One region of the Paenibacillus sp. FSL M7-1455 genome, then DNA from elsewhere that is predicted to be linked to it. Evidence: predicted binding sites of a transcription regulator. Region 1 holds the regulator's gene; each other region holds the start of a gene.
The links. The regulator Rex, encoded in region 1, represses fermentation and respiration genes when NADH is low (regulators of the CRP and FNR family bind a similar motif). The targets are predictions, from matches to a motif close to TTGTGAAATATTTCACAA.
Positions count from the first base shown of each region.

Region 2: a site for Rex is predicted at 1,946-1,963, ahead of pflB (formate C-acetyltransferase). Genes of this name have one in related genera too.
Region 3: a site for Rex is predicted at 2,012-2,029, ahead of nadA (quinolinate synthase NadA). Genes of this name have one in related genera too.
Region 4: a site for Rex is predicted at 1,958-1,975, ahead of qoxA (cytochrome aa3 quinol oxidase subunit II). Genes of this name have one in related genera too.

Region 1 covers NZ_JBBORO010000001.1:3,747,250-3,751,286, forward strand. Annotated here, with positions in the region: gene NYE48_RS17160 (cell wall elongation regulator TseB-like domain-containing protein) at 1-48, opposite strand, end outside; gene NYE48_RS17165 (amidohydrolase) at 73-1,383, opposite strand; gene NYE48_RS17170 (redox-sensing transcriptional repressor Rex) at 1,349-2,023, opposite strand; gene dinG (ATP-dependent DNA helicase DinG) at 2,084-4,037, opposite strand, start outside.
Region 2 covers NZ_JBBORO010000001.1:3,921,231-3,925,267, forward strand. Annotated here, with positions in the region: gene pflB (formate C-acetyltransferase) at 1-1,895, opposite strand, end outside; gene adhE (bifunctional acetaldehyde-CoA/alcohol dehydrogenase) at 2,382-4,037, opposite strand, start outside.
Region 3 covers NZ_JBBORO010000001.1:60,928-64,964, reverse strand. Annotated here, with positions in the region: gene nadB (L-aspartate oxidase) at 1-989, opposite strand, end outside; gene nadA (quinolinate synthase NadA) at 1,029-1,967, opposite strand; gene ftsH (ATP-dependent zinc metalloprotease FtsH) at 2,378-4,037, opposite strand, start outside.
Region 4 covers NZ_JBBORO010000001.1:4,695,816-4,699,852, forward strand. Annotated here, with positions in the region: gene NYE48_RS21655 (DUF2339 domain-containing protein) at 1-816, shown strand, start outside; gene NYE48_RS21660 (HAD family hydrolase) at 947-1,675, opposite strand; gene qoxA (cytochrome aa3 quinol oxidase subunit II) at 2,112-3,074, shown strand; gene qoxB (cytochrome aa3 quinol oxidase subunit I) at 3,102-4,037, shown strand, end outside.

The DNA of each region.
Region 1 (4,037 bases):
AAACGCGACGATGCCGAGAAAAATCCATTTCTTTTTGTTCTTTAGCATAAGTTCCCCTATCTTTGGCCGTTCTTACCGGGACAAGAGACCTTCGAACGCGGCTTGGGCTTCCCGGCGGATGCGCTCTTCGTCCATCGTCAGGCACGCGCCATGCTTCACGATCTGCTTGCCGTCCACCCACACGTGTTCGACGTCTTTGCCGCTAGCCGAGTAGATTGCATGGGAAATCAGATCGGTATGCGGGAGGAAATGGGCTTGGTCGGTATTCAGTGCGATAAAATCGGCTTTCATGCCCGGCGCAAGGGTACCGACGTCCTGCAGGAAAAGGGATTGCGCTCCGTATACCGTTCCCATTTTCAAGGCTTCGTAAGCCGGAACCGCCGTCGGGTCGCCGGACACCCCTTTATGGATGAGCGCCGCAAGACGCATTTCCTCGAACATGTCCAAATTGTTGTTGCTGGCCGCGCCGTCGGTGCCGAGCGAGACCGTTACGCCCGCTTTGAGCAGATCCGTCACGCGGGCCACGCCGCTCGCCAGCTTCAGGTTGCTGCCCGGATTGTGGGACACGGCCACGTTGTTGCGCGCCAATATGCCGATTTCTTCATCGGTTAAGTGAACGGCATGGGCGACCAGGGACGGTCTTGAAAATACGCCGAGCTTCTCCAAATGGGCGACCGGCCGCAAGCCGTAATCCCGAACGTTTTGCTCGACCTCGGCAATCGTTTCGGACATATGGGTATGCATCGGCAAATCCAGGTCAAACGCGGCCTGCACGAATTTCTCGATGAAATCCGGAGGACATGTATACGGCGCGTGCGGCGAAATCATCGTCGTGATCCGGCCGTCCGCCTTGCCGTTCCAATCCCGTGCGAACTGGATCGCCTCGTTCAGCTTGTGACGCTGAATGTCCTCGGAGCATAACCCGATGACGCCCCGCATGAGGGACGCGCGAATTCCCGACTCTTCGGTCACCTTTGCGACTTGGTCCATATGGTCATACATGTCCAGGAAGGTGGTCGTCCCGCCCTTGAGCATTTCCAGCACCGACAGCGCCGTTCCCCTATAGACGTCGGAAGAGGTAAACTTGGCTTCCATCGGCCACATTTTCTCCTGCAGCCAAATTTGCAGGGCCAGGTCGTCCCCGTACCCCCGCAGCAGCGACATCGCCGCATGCCCGTGCGTGTTGATCAGGCCGGGCATAAAAAACAGATGCGTGCCGTCGAATACGGGAACATCGTTTTCAAGCTCCGGCATTTCTTCCCCTATATAAGCGATGCGGTCGCCTTCGATGACCATGCAGCCCTGGATTACGGGCTTGTCTTGGTCAGGCACGGCAAAGCTGCCGTTTTTAATGATCCATTGGTTTGTCTTGTTCTCCGCCATCGGCTGAATCGTCCTTTCCGTTATTCAAATAATAAGCCAGGCTCAGCAGGTCCGTCGTGAAATCCGCCGCATGGATCCGGATGTTGGCCGGCGCCTTCAGAATGGTCGGCGCGAAGTTCAGGATCGCCTCGATCCCGGCGCCAATAAGCTGGTCGGCCACGTTCTGGGCCTCGACGGCGGGCACCGTAATGATGCCGATCCGGATATTCCGGTTTTTGATCGTATCCGTGATCTCTTCCATCGGCTGCACCGTCAGCGTATTGATTTTTTTGCCGATTTTTTTCGGATTTTCGTCGAAGACCGCCACGATTTTAATGTTTTCGCGCAGGTAAAAGTTGTAGTTGGAAAGCGCCTGTCCCAGGTTGCCGGCGCCCACCAGCACCGCGTTGATCTGCTGATCCAGGTTCAGGATGTGGCGGATCTTTTCAATCAGGTACGAAACGTCGTATCCGATCCCTTTCCGGCCGAAATCACCGAAATACGCCAGATCCTTGCGGATTTGTGCCGGGTTCAGGTCCAGTCGCTGACCAAGCTCCTGGGAGGAAACCGTCGCTACCTCCCGCTTGTGCAAATCATTCAAATAACGTAAATATACAGGCAATCTGCGGACGACCGCTTCGGAAATTTTCTCCGATTTCATGCATGTTCCCCCTATTTAACAGCTTAAATTCTATCGTTCGATCCTATGAAAAGGGTCGTATTAACCTTCTTGAAGCCATTCAGATATACGGGGAACCATTTTTTCCGTATTCATATGCTCCATCTTTGGCCCCGGCAAGGAATAGAGAAAATATTTCCCGTAGTAAGACTCGATTACGCGCGTATCGTATACGATGACGATTCCGCGGTCATTCGCCGTACGAACCAAGCGGCCGAAGCCCTGCTTAAAGCGGATGACCGCCTGCGGCACGGAAAGCTTCATGAACGGATTTTTCTTCTGGCGCTGCAAAAGTTCGGCTTTCGCTTCGTTCAGCGGGTGATTCGGCGGCTGGAACGGAAGCCTTACGATCGCCAGGCAGGTCAACGCTTCGCCGGGGATATCGACTCCCTCCCAGAAGCTGCTCGTACCGAGCAGCACCGAAGCGCTGCTGTCTTGAAACCGGCGAATGAGCTTGGTGCGGCTGCCGCTGTCCACGCCTTGGCCGAGCACGGTGATATCGCTGCCCGCAAGGGCGTTTTTCAGCGGTTCGTGCACCTGCCGGAGCATCCGGTACGAGGTGAACAGCACCAGCATTCGGCCATGGGTTGCGATCGCCGCGTCGGCCAGGGACCGCACGAGCGTGTCCACGAACACCGGATCGCCGACGCTTCCTTTTACGCTCGGGAAATCCCGCGGAATGACCAGCAACGCCTGGTCGCGGTATTTGAACGGGGAAGGAAGCTGCACGGATACCAGCCTGCCGCTCTCCTGGTCTTCCTGCAGACCAAGATTATCGATCATGTATTGGAAGGACTTGTCGACCGACAACGTAGCCGACGTTAATATAACGCTTTTCTTTTTATCGAAAAACAACTCCTTGAGCTGTTTGCTGACGTCTACCGGAACCGCATACAGCTGAAGCGATTTGCTGCGGAAATGGCTGCTTGCCTCCATCCAATAAACGACGGTGGCATCGTCCAGATTCATGAACGCCCGCAGATCGTCGCGTTCGGCAGCCAGATCCTTGAACAGGCCGCTAAGATCCGTTATCAGGCTGTCCGCGCTGTAATCGTCTTCGTTTTCCTTGTATTCGGCCAGCATTTTTTCGCCGCGGCGGACGATTTCGCTCATTTTCACATGGATCTGGTTCTCCATCGCCTTCAGTGTTTCCCATTCCTGCGGCCATTTCGACGGCTGGAGCCTCAGCACATATTGCCCGGATTCTCCCGGCGCGGCGTCATTCCTTTCCGGCATCAGGGCGAAAAGGGATTCGCTGAGCTTGTCCCAAGTTTCCTTGACGTCGACCAAATCTTCGCTGATGCGATCGATCGCCGCGATCCAGTCGCCGGCCCGCTCCTGCCCGGACGACTGCAGTTGTTGGCGGAGGGCGATAAGCTGTCCGCTCCGCGAATCTTTGTACAGACGCGTAAGGGTGTGGACGACGCTGAAATATTTCATGTGCAGCCCCAGATGTTTGCCGGCAACGTCCTCCAAATGATGGGCTTCGTCAATGACGAGGCGCTCATAGGACGGCAGCAGCTGATGACCCGCTTTAACGTCCGTGAACAGCTTGGAGTGGTTCGTAATGACGACGTCGGCGATGCCCGCTTCATGTTTCGCGCGGTGATAATAACATTTGCGGAACCACGGGCAGGCGCGGCCCAGGCAGGAATCCGAATCGCTGCTCACCGTTTCCCAGAAGTCGCCGCCCCTTCCCCCGAGATTCAGCTCCTCGTCGTCGCCGTTTTCGGTTTGCGCAAGCCATACGATCATCTGCGCAGCGGTAATCGTATCTTCCTTGGGATTAAAAAAGTCTCTTCTGTTTATTTTATGTTCAAATTTTCTCAAACACAAATAATGTTGTCTTCCCTTAAAGACCGCCGCCTTGAAAGGGAACGGCACAACCTGCGTCAACAATGGCACGTCGCGCTCCCGCAGCTGCTCCTGAAGGTTGATCGTGTGCGTGCTGATCATCACCTTTTGCTGCTGCTTGACGCTTTGGTAAATGGAAGGA
Region 2 (4,037 bases), 170 kb from region 1:
GCGCCAGGCGCAAACGGCTCGCCCGCTTTGCGGCCGTCCGGCGTCGTTCCGGTTTTTTTGCCGTATACGACGTTCGACGTGATGGTGAGAATCGATTGGGTCGGCAGCGCGTTCCGGTACGCTTTATGTTTGCGGATCATGCTCATGAACGTTTCCACCAGCCAGACGGCGATTTGGTCCACCCGGTCGTCGTTGTTGCCGTAGCATGGGTATTCCCCTTCGATTTCGAAATCGACGGCGATGCCCTGTTCGTTGCGGACCGGCCGGACCTTGGCGTGTTTGATCGCGCTCAGCGAATCGGCCGCCACGGACAACCCTGCGATGCCGCAGGCCATCGTACGGAGGATGTCCCGGTCGTGCAGCGCCATCTCGATGCGTTCGTAGCAATATTTGTCATGCATGTAATGGATGACGTTCAGCGAGTTCATGTACAGTTTTGCCAGCCATTCCATCATCGGCTTCAGCCGTTTGACCACTTCGTCGTACGAGAGGACCTCGGAGGTGATCGCCGGATATTCCGGTCCGACCTGCGCGCCGGACTTTTCGTCGACGCCGCCGTTGATGGCGTACAGCAAACATTTCGCCAGGTTGGCCCGCGCCCCGAAAAACTGCATTTGCTTGCCGATCCGCATCGCGGATACGCAGCAGGCGATTCCGTAGTCGTCGCCGTAGATCGGGCGCATCAGATCGTCGTTTTCATATTGGATGGAGCTGGTCTCGATCGATACCTTCGCGCAATATTTTTTGAAGGCTTCCGGCAGCTTCTCCGACCATAATACCGTCAGGTTCGGTTCGGGCGCGGGTCCCAAATTGTACAGCGTATGCAGGAAACGGAAGCTGTTTTTCGTCACCCGGGTTTGGCCGTTGACCGACATCCCGCCGATCGATTCCGTCACCCAGGTCGGGTCGCCGCTGAACAGCTCGTTGTAGTCCGGCGTCCGGAGGAATTTCACGATGCGAAGCTTCATGACGAAATGGTCGACGAGCTCCTGCGCCTGCGTTTCGGTCAGCGTGCCTTCCTCCAGATCCCGTTCGATGTAAATATCGAGGAACGAAGATACGCGGCCAAGCGACATCGCGGCGCCGTTTTGCTCCTTGATGGCAGCCAAATAACCGAAATACAGCCACTGGAAAGCTTCTTTGGCGTTTTGCGCCGGTTTGGAAATGTCGTATCCGTGCATTTCGGCCATCCGCTTCAGCTCGCCGAGGGCGCGAATTTGTTCGGACAATTCCTCCCGCAGGCGAATGACGTCTTCTTCCATGGCGTCCACCTCAAGCTCGAGCAGCTCCTGTTTTTTCTGCGCAACGAGGAAATCGACGCCGTACAAGGCAACGCGGCGGTAGTCGCCGATAATCCGGCCGCGGCCGTAAGCATCGGGCAAGCCCGTGATGATGCCCGCTTTGCGCGCAGCCCGCATCTCGGTCGTGTATGCGTCAAAGACGCCCTGGTTATGGGTTTTGCGGATGTTCGTGAATAGGTCGATCAGCTCTTGCGGAAGTTCAAACCCGTACGCTTTGCATGCATCCACCATCATGCGGATGCCGCCGAACGGCTGAATGGACCGCTTGAACGGAGCGTCGGTCTGGACGCCGACGATTTGCTCCTTGTCTTTGTCCAAATATCCCGGCCCGTGGGACAGGATCGTGGAAGGCGTATGGACGTCGACGTCCAGAACGCCGCCGTTTTCCCTTTCCTTTTTCGTCAGATCGGAGACGATCTTCCACAGCTCGGTCGTATCGTCCGTCGGCCCCTGCAAAAATCCCTCGTCCCCCAGGTACGGGCGGATATTCCGCTCGATAAAGTCGTTGACGTTGACTTTGCGCGTCCAGTTCCCTTTTTTGAATCCCCGCCAGCCCGTTGGCATGGTTTGTACGTCTTGTTCCAGCACAGACATTGGAATCCCTCCGTTTTTGAGGATGTAAATGCCGCATCGATGGATATTTTTTGTGATTTATTTCACTTAGTTGAAAATTTGATCTTGCTATTGTCTTGCTCCATCTGATCCTGCTTTTATGCTGCTTGCTCTCCTCGATGCGGCGGTCTTGCTTCAGGATTTTGCAGCATCCGATGGCAGCCGCTTCCGGGTACATTTTATGGAACGAAACGATTTCGCTTCCATAAATCAAATCGCGGACCGAAAGTCGTTTTTTCGGATGTTTGACAAAATCCCCGTTTACAAGTCCAGTGTAAAAAACTTCCGGCAAAACGGCTGTGATAAACATCACTTTGCAGGCGGTCTTCCTAAGGGGAAGGTCGATTTCACGCGCCTGCAAAGGATGCGGTCCGCATTGGGCGGCAGCCTGTTCGGGGATAGGCGGGCGGCGCGGTCGTCAAGCAAATACGTCACGCTTCCCCGATCCGCCGCCGGCTCCCGCTTCGCTTATTCTTCGAACCGCCCGTAAAACGCGTTCCGGTAAATGTCCGCCAGCTCCGATACGAGCGGCAGCTTCGGATTCGCCGTCGTGCATTGGTCCTCGAAGGCGCGGTCCGCCAAATAATCGACCTTTGCTTCGAACGCTTTGGCGTCAAATCCGAGCTCCTGGAACGATTCCTCAATGCCAAGCGCCTTGTTCAACTTCCGTATGGCCTGAATCAGGCTGTTTACGCCTTCCTCCGTCGTGCGGGCAGGCAATCCCAAAATGCGAGCGATTTCCGCGTACCGCTCGTCGGCGACGAAATGCGAATATTTCGGGAACGACGCGAACTTGCTCGGTTTTTTCGCGTTGTAGCGGATGACGTGCGGCATCAGGATCGCATTGGTCCGGCCGTGGGCCGTATGGTATTCCCCGCCCCATTTATGCGCCAGGCTGTGGTTGATGCCCAGGAACGCGTTGGCGAAAGCCATGCCGGCCAGCGTCGAGGCATTGTGCATTTTCTCCCGGGCGATCTTGTCGCCGGTCAGCGCGGACTTTTCAAGGTACTGGAAGACGAGCTGGATCGCTTTGATCGCCAGGCCGTCCGTATAATCGCTAGCCATCACCGAGACATACGCTTCGATCGCATGCGTGAGCACGTCCATGCCCGTATCGGCCACCGCCGTTTTCGGCAGCGTGTACACGAACTCCGGATCGACGATCGCGACGTCCGGCGTCAACTCGTAGTCCGCAAGCGGGTATTTCGTGTTTCCTTGGTTTTTGTCCGTGATGACGGCAAACGAGGTGACTTCCGATCCCGTGCCCGAGGTCGTCGGAATGGCGACGAATTTGGCCTTTTGCCCGAGGCGCGGATATTTGTAGATCCGTTTGCGGATGTCCATGAACTTCTGCTTCAGGTTCGAAAAATCGGTGTCCGGATATTCGTAGAACAGCCACATCGCTTTGGCCGCGTCCATCGGCGAGCCCCCGCCGAGCGCGATGATGCAGTCCGGCTGGAACCGTCTCATCATCTCGGTGCCCCTGTCCACCGTCGTCGTCGACGGATCGGGCTCCACTTCCGAAAACACTTCGATAACGACCGGATTTTGGCGCTGGCGCAGGAAATATTCGACCCTTTCGACATATCCCAGCTTCACCATCATCTCGTCGGTCACGATCGCGATCCGGCTGATGTCCGGCATCTTGGCCAAATATTGCGTTGCCCCTTTTTCAAAATAAATTTTATCCGGTACTTTGAACCATTGCATATTCACGGTACGGCGCGCCACCCTTTTAATGTTGATGAGATTGACCGCGGTGACGTTCGAAGACGTCGAATTCCGGCCGTACGACCCGCAGCCGAGCGTCAGCGAAGGCAGGTTCGTGTTGTAAATGTCCCCAATCGCCCCGTGGGTCGACGGCGAATTGACGATGATCCGTCCGGTCTGCAGCCGGTCCGCGAACGCCGATATCACTTCCTCGTTATGCGAGTGAATGACCGACGAGTGTCCCATGCCGCCGAACGCGACGACCTCCGCCGCACGCCGGATGCCCTCCTCCGCGTTTTTGACTTTGTAGCAGGCCAGCACCGGGCTGAGTTTTTCCGCGGACAGCGGGTACTTCGGACCGACGCCTTCGATTTCGGCCACCAAAATTTTAGTGCCTGCCGGCACGCTAAAACC
Region 3 (4,037 bases), 3.7 Mb from region 1:
CAGGTTTCGTAAATGGTCGGAAAACGGCGCCTGATAAAGTCCTGCGGTTCGTGCGTAATATCCAAATACACGAAGGTCGCCTTCGTTTCCTCCATCTCGCTGAGGATGGCCCGGGCCACGATGTCCCGTGGCGCCAGCTCAAGCAGCTCGTGGTATTTTCCCATGAAACGTTCGCCCTTGATGTTGCGCAGCACGGCCCCTTCCCCCCGCACCGCCTCGGAAATAAGGAAACGCGGGGCACCGGGGTAACAAAGCGCGGTCGGATGAAACTGGAGGAATTCCATGTCGCGGATTTGCGCGCCCGCCCGGTAAGCGATGGCAATTCCGTCCGCGGTAGCCACCTCCGGATTCGTCGTATAGCGATAAAGCTGTCCGGCCCCACCCGTGCACAGAATGGTAGCCGTCGCCTTGACATACACTCTCTGGCCGTCGGGACGCTGTACGAGCGCCCCAACGCATTCGTTTCCGGTCGTTATGACGTCGATCACAAAATGATGCTCCCACACTTTAACGCGTTCATGGCCCCGTACCTGCGCCGCCAGCGCCCTAACGATCTCAAAACCCGTCGCGTCGCCGTTGGCATGCAAAATCCGGCGGCGGCTGTGGGCGCCCTCCTGCGTCAACGCAAGCTCCCCGTCGATTTCGTCGAAGGCCGTACCCAGCCGGATCAGCTCTTTGACGCCTTCAGGCCCCTCATTCACGAGAATATCGACCGCGGCCGACGAGCATAACCCCGCGCCTGCCATCAGCGTATCCTCACGATGGTATGCAGGAGAGTCGTCTTCCGAAGTCACGGCGGCGATGCCGCCTTGCGCATAGCGGGTATTGCTCTCCAGAAGGGCGTTTTTCGTAATCATAAGCACGTTCAGGTCTTTCCCCGCCTCAATGGCCGTATACAAGCCCGCAATGCCGGAGCCGACCACGATGACGTCGGTTTCCACGCTAGGCAAGGACTGCAGGTCAAAATCAACCAAATACTGAGGAATCATTGCATTATTCACCTGTCTTAAGAGAAAGAGTAGCGCATGCTACTGTACTTGTAACATGCGCTCTAAAGAAATCCGGGCCTTGTCTGCGACGGCCGGCGGTACGTAAATTTGCGGCTTCATCGTTTCCAGGCACTTCACCAATTTTTTAAGATTGTTTACCTTCATGTTCGGACATACCAAATATTTGGTCGCAAAATGGAAGGTCTTGTGCGGACTGTCCATGCGAAGCTGGTAGCCCGTGCCGTCTTCGGTTCCGACGATAAACTCCTGGCAATCCGACTTTTTGCAGTAATCGATGATCGCCGTCGTGCTGCCTACGAAATCTCCCATCGCAACCACTTCAGGACGGCATTCCGGATGCACGACGAACTGGGCGTTCGGATGTTTGGCTTTCATTTCCACAACGTCTTTTACGGTCAGCATGTCATGCGTATTGCAGTAACCTTCCCAAATGATCATTTTTTTGTCGGTATGCTGCTGTACGTAATGGCCGAGGTTTTTGTCCGGCACCCAGATGATCTCGTCGCAATCCAGCGATTGGATCACCTTCACCGCATTGGAGGACGTGCAGCAAATGTCCGTTTCCGCTTTCACGTCGGCGGAGGAGTTGATATATGTAACGACTTTGGCGTTCGGGTGTTGGGCTTTCAGCTTGCGGAGCCCATCCACGTTCACCATGTCGGCCATCGGGCAGCCTGCGCGTTCGTCCGGAATCAAAACCGTCTTGTTCGGAGCCAAAATTTTGGCGCTTTCCCCCATGAAATGCACGCCGCAAAAAACGATCGTCTCCGCATCCGTTTGCGCGGCTTTCTGGGCAAGCAAAAAGGAATCGCCGCGGAAATCGGCAACTTCCTGAATTTCGTCCCGTTGATAATAGTGAGCCAAAATAATTGCGTTTCTTTCTTTTTTGAGCTGCATCAGCTTCTCGGTCAATTCCCGTTTTTGCTCCTCTTTATGCTGCAGCGCCAGAGCTTCCACCAGAAACCCACTCCTTTAATAAAGTCATCGCATGATCCATAATATTGTGAAAATTCTCTCAAAGTTAGGTGTCTAAGCCTCGAGGTTTTTCAGTTACCAACTAATGTACACAAGGTTTCACGGGCTGTCAATTGGGCGGGAAGTTCGGCATAAACAGGTCCATCGTGCCAAAAAATCCTTATAGGGCGCATGTTTCGTGCATCCTTTCACAACAAAAAGGCTTGATGATAAAAATAAAAATTTTTCATGATGCTTGGCTCAGACTCCTTCATGCAAAATTAAAACAACCTCATGCTCAGAACATGCGCTGTGATCGACGGTTCCGTATTCATTGGGGTAAAGCTGCCAAAAACAAAAAAACCCGGAAGACGATTGCCGTCGTCTTCCGGGTTTTGTATGTCCTGCTGGGTTTACGCTTTCGTACCTGGAGGCGTGCCTCCGTTATTCGGATCGTCTGCCGGCGGGTTCGTCGGATCGTTCGGAATGTCCGAAGAGCTCTTCGGAGCATCGTTCGGAATCTCATTCGTCGGCAAGTCGGCATTGTCCTCTTTGCCTTGAATGCGGACGCGAACGTCGCCGATCTCGTCGATTACGGGCGCGCCGCTTTCGGAGGAGCCTCCGTTTTCGCCGTCGCGCGGTCCGTCTTCCGACAGGTATCCTTGTTCGATCAGCTCTTTGATTTGCTCCAGCTCAAGGGTTTCTTTCTCAAGCAGCGTATTCGCGATGAGATGAACCTCTTTGGCGTGTTTGGTCAACAAATCTTTACAACGCTGATAACATTCGTTGGTCATGCGCTGCATTTCCTGATCGATTTCATAAGCGATGGAATCACTGTAATTTTGCTCGTGTCCAAGATCGCGGCCAAGGAATACTTGGCCTTGGGACGAACCGAATTGCAGCGGTCCAAGCTTCTCGCTCATGCCGTATTCCATGATCATGCTGCGGACGATGTTTGTCGCCTGCTGGAAGTCGCTGTAAGCGCCCGTTCCGATTTCCCCGATAAAGAGTTCCTCGGATACGCGGCCGCCGAGAAGGCCTGTCACTTTATCCAGCAATTCCTGCTTCGTGACGAGCATGCGGTCTTCCTTCGGCATCATGATGACGTATCCGCCGGCACGGCCGCGAGGAATGATCGTTACTTTATGCACCATATCGGCGTTTTCCAGGAAGTAGCCGACAATGGTATGGCCCGCTTCGTGATAAGCGACGATCCGCTTCTCGCGTTCGCTGATCACGCGGCTGCGTTTTTCCGTACCGACAATGACGCGGTCGATCGCTTCGTCGACCTCGCGCATGGAAATATCCTTCCGGTTGCGGCGTGCCGCAAGCAGGGCAGCCTCGTTCATCAGGTTTTCCAGCTCGGCGCCGGTAAAGCCGGTCGTGCGTTTCGCTACCACGTCAAGCTTAACGTCTTTTGTGAGCGGCTTATTGCGTGCATGGACTTTCAGCACCGCTTCGCGGCCCTTCACGTCCGGACGGTCGACCGTGATTTGACGGTCAAAACGTCCCGGACGCAAGAGCGCCGGGTCGAGAATATCCGCACGGTTGGTCGCCGCAACGATGATGATGCCTTCGTTGCCGCCGAAACCGTCCATCTCTACGAGCAATTGGTTCAGCGTTTGTTCGCGCTCGTCATGGCCGCCGCCAAGACCGGCGCCGCGCTGACGGCCAACCGCATCGATTTCGTCGATAAATATAATACATGGCGCATTTTTCTTGGCGTTCTCGAACAAATCGCGAACGCGGGATGCACCGACACCTACGAACATTTCCACGAAGTCGGAACCGGAAATGCTGAAGAACGGAACGCCGGCTTCCCCGGCTACCGCGCGGGCGAGGAGCGTTTTACCCGTACCCGGAGGGCCTACGAGCAGCACCCCTTTCGGAATGCGGGCGCCGACTGCGGCAAATTTCCGCGGATCCTTAAGGAATTCCACGACTTCGACAAGTTCCTGTTTCTCTTCATCGGCCCCGGCCACATCTTCGAATGTGACCCTCTTCTTCTCTTCATTATATAAGCGCGCACGGCTTTTGCCGAAGTTCATCACTTTGCCGCCGCCGCCCTGTGCC
Region 4 (4,037 bases), 950 kb from region 1:
GCATTATGGATGTATGCCTTGTACCCGCTGTGGGAAGGTTCCGTCCATTGGCGGCCGTTGATGCTGCTCGTGTGGGCGCTGGTTTACACCCTGGCCGCATGGGGCAAATACATGAAGGAACAGCGTTCCCCCGTGTTCGTCTCCATCGCAACCGTCGCCTGGTTCCTGTGGGCATTCGATATTTCGAACCAGCATTATGCGCCGGCTTCCGCGATCGTCATTGGAACCGCGGGCATCGTCCTAGGCATGGTGCTGAAAAGTTATATGCAGCAAATCACGGCAGCCATCGTATTGCTGTACGGCGCGGCGGGCACGCTGTTTTTGGCCATCCATCGCATCTTTTCCGCCGAAACCCTTTCCTGGCTCGTGCTGCTGGCCTCCCTTGCGGTTCTGTCGTACGCGCTGCGGCGTATGCCGCAACGGATGTTGTCCAACCGCTGGCCGGATATTCTCATGTGGATCGATGCCGGGCTTGCGATCATTTTTATTACCGAGGCGACCAACGTGCTGACCGGCGGGCTGACGAAAGACCTGCGGCATTTGGTGTTGTCCGCGGTGTGGGCGGTGTACGCCATCGCCGTCATCGTATGCGGCGTCATGCTTCAGCGCCGGATGGTCCGGCTTGCGGGCATCGGCTTGCTGTTCCTCACGCTGGTCAAAGTCATCGTCGCCGACCTGCCGGACGTATCCGTTGCGGTCAGAGCGATTTTGTTCATCGGACTCGGCGCGATCGGCATCATCGTCTCCAGGCTCATGTACAAACGCAAACAGGTTCCGCCGCAATCGCCGCCTGATGATGCGGCCGTGGAACGTTAATGCCGACGCGTCGGTACCTGCCTGAACTTATACGAGAAATCGTTTATAGGATGTAAATGCAAACAAAGCAGTCGCGACCCCGTAGCGGGAATGCGGCTGCTTTGTTTTCGTTCGTTCATCCCTGAATCCTTTAAGCCAGCAGCAGGTCGGCAAGCTCCCGGTAACTGCCTGCCGTATACTGCGGCTGATGTTCCGTTTCGGGCTCAACCTGCCTGTGGTTGAACCAGATCGCGGTCCAGCCCGCATCCAGCGCCCCGATCACGTCATTTCGCCACGAATCGCCGATGTAGAAGCAGCGCGAAGGATCCGTCCCCGTTTGTTCATTGACGCGGGCAAACAGGCGCGGGTCCGGTTTGTCGTAACCGACCGCCCCCGATACGAAAATATGGCCGGAAGGGATGGCGGCATCCAGCGCCAGCGCCTTGATTTTGGCCATCTGGTGCTCCGCCGGTCCGTTCGTGATCAGCCCGACGACATGACCGGCCGCCTGCAAATCGCCGATCAGCTCCGTTGCCCCCGGAAACGGGCTGATCCGGAACTGGCGCTCCAGGTATTGTTCCTGGATCCGGGCCGCCTCCCCATCCGTCACCGCGATCCCGAATTCCGCCAAAGCCAGCTTGGCCCTTTGGATCCTCATCTCCTGCAAATCCCGTTCCGCTCCGGCGGCATTGACCGCGCCATGGCTGGCGGAAAGCTTGTCGCTGTAATATCTGAATCGGTGATATACCGCCTCATACGGAAAGTCCTCTCCGGTGCCGAGCACATGCCGAAGCGCCTCCCTTAGCGGCTGCAAATGATCGTAAAGCGTATCATCCACGTCAAAAAATATCCCTTTTGCGTTCGTCCGTTTCTCTCCCATTGCGCTTCCTCTCCTATGGTCAGGATTGCAAAATCCTTATTGTGATGTTTGTTACGGCAAACGAATTTATGTCTATTTTAGCACATTATGCCGCGGTACAAGCAGGTTTCAGCGACCGCCGGACACGGGTAAAAAAGACTTACCCCGGGCTTAAAACCCTTTCAATTGTGACAGAACTGGCACAACCGTTCCCCGCCCGTTCAATTTTGAACAAAAATGAAAATCGCCGAATTTAGCCTTTTTCAAAGCTTAATCGGATTTTTTGGCCTTTTTTTGCGAAGAATGTGAAGATTATCACAGAATAATTGTATTTTATTTACAGTTATGTATTCTACTGTATTTGTTTTCTTTTTCACAAGTTACTATGCTATGGCTATAAGGATTCGCGAATTATCCAAACACTCAGCGATTAAGGCATGCTAGAAAGGAGTTTCCCGTGAAGAAAAAAAGATGGTTGTTTTCACTCATTTTTATTTCCGTCGTCATGCTGCTCAGCGGATGCGATACGAAACTGATGGTCCTGGATCCGAAAGGGCCGGTAGCGAAAACACAATCCAATACAATTATCTTCTCCATTCTGATGATGGCGCTCGTGTTAATCGTCGTGTACATCCTGTACATTTTCATGTTGACCAAATACCGGGCCAGCAAAACGCCGGACGATTATGAACCGCCTCATATGGAAGGAAGCAAATGGCTCGAATTTATTTGGACTGCCATTCCGATTATCATCGTAGCCATTTTGTCCGTCGTTACCGTACGTACGACTTATGCCGTAGAAAAGGTGCCGGCCGGCTATGAGGATCAAAAGCCGCTTGTCATCTACGCCTCCTCTTCCAACTGGAAATGGCATTTCAGCTATCCGGAGGAAGGCATCGAAACGGTAAACTACGTCAACATCCCTACGCACCGTCCGGTCGAGTTCCGTCTCTACTCGTACGGTCCGATTTCAAGCTTCTGGGTTCCGCAGCTCGGCGGACAGAAATACGCGATGAGCGACATGATCACCAAGCTGAATCTCGTCGCCGAACATGAAGGTTCGTACATGGGTAAAAACTCGAACTTCTCCGGTAAAGGTTTCGCCCAAATGGAATTCGAGGTGCTTGCCCAATCTCCTGCCGATTACACGAAATGGGTCAAAGAGGTGCAGCAAACCGCTCCGAAGCTGACCGAGCAGGAATTCAACTCCGTATTGCATACGGACTTCGTCGGACGCAAGTCTTACAGCTCCACGCACCTGAAATTCTCGGCTCCGCCTATGGATATGTCCGAACACGGCCATGGCGGGGACAATTCGACAGACAGCAAGGAATCCGGCAAGGATTCAGCGGATCATATGCAGGACATGGGTGACATGAAAGACATGAACGATCATTCTTCCATGGAACACGGTCACTAACATCATGGAGAAAGGAGAACAAACTGCATGAAATGGGACGAATTTTTTGTTACCGGCGAGCCGATGATCTACGCGGCCGATGTCAGCATCGTGCTCGTATCGCTCGCCATCGTGATCGGATTGACCTATTTCAAAAAATGGGGCTATCTGTGGCGTGAGTGGCTCACCACCGTGGACCACAAAAAAATCGGCATTATGTATATTTTGTCGGCGTTGATCATGCTGTTCCGCGGCGGCGTCGACGCCCTGTTGATGCGGGCGCAGCTCGCGACGCCGGACTCCAAATTTTTGGACGCCCAGCACTACAATGAGATATTTACGACGCACGGGGTTATCATGATTTTGTTCATGGCGATGCCGTTTGTCATCGGGATGATGAACGTGGTCGTTCCGCTGCAAATCGGGGCCCGCGACGTCGCTTTCCCTAGACTTAACGCCGTCAGCTTCTGGATGTTCTTTATGGGAGCGATGCTGTTTAACATTTCGTTTGTGATCGGGGGATCGCCGGATGCCGGCTGGTCCGCGTACTTCCCGCTCGCAAGCCTTGAATTCAGCCCGACGGTAGGCAATAACTACTACTCGCTCGCGCTGCAAATATCCGGTATCGGTACGCTGATGACGGGCGTCAACTTTATCGTGACGATCCTGAAGATGCGTGCTCCAGGCATGAAACTGATGCGTATGCCGATGTTCACCTGGTCGGTACTGATTACGAACGTCATTATTTTGTTTGCTTTCCCTGTGCTCACCGTAGCGCTTGCCCTGATGATGTTCGACCGCGTGTTCGGAAGCCAGTTCTTTACGATGGCCAACGGCGGTATGGATATGCTCTGGGCCAACTTGTTCTGGGTTTGGGGACACCCTGAAGTATATATCGTTATCTTGCCTGCTTTCGGTATTTTCAGCGATATTATTTCCACATTCTCGAAAAAGAATTTGTACGGCTACAAATCGATGGTTGTC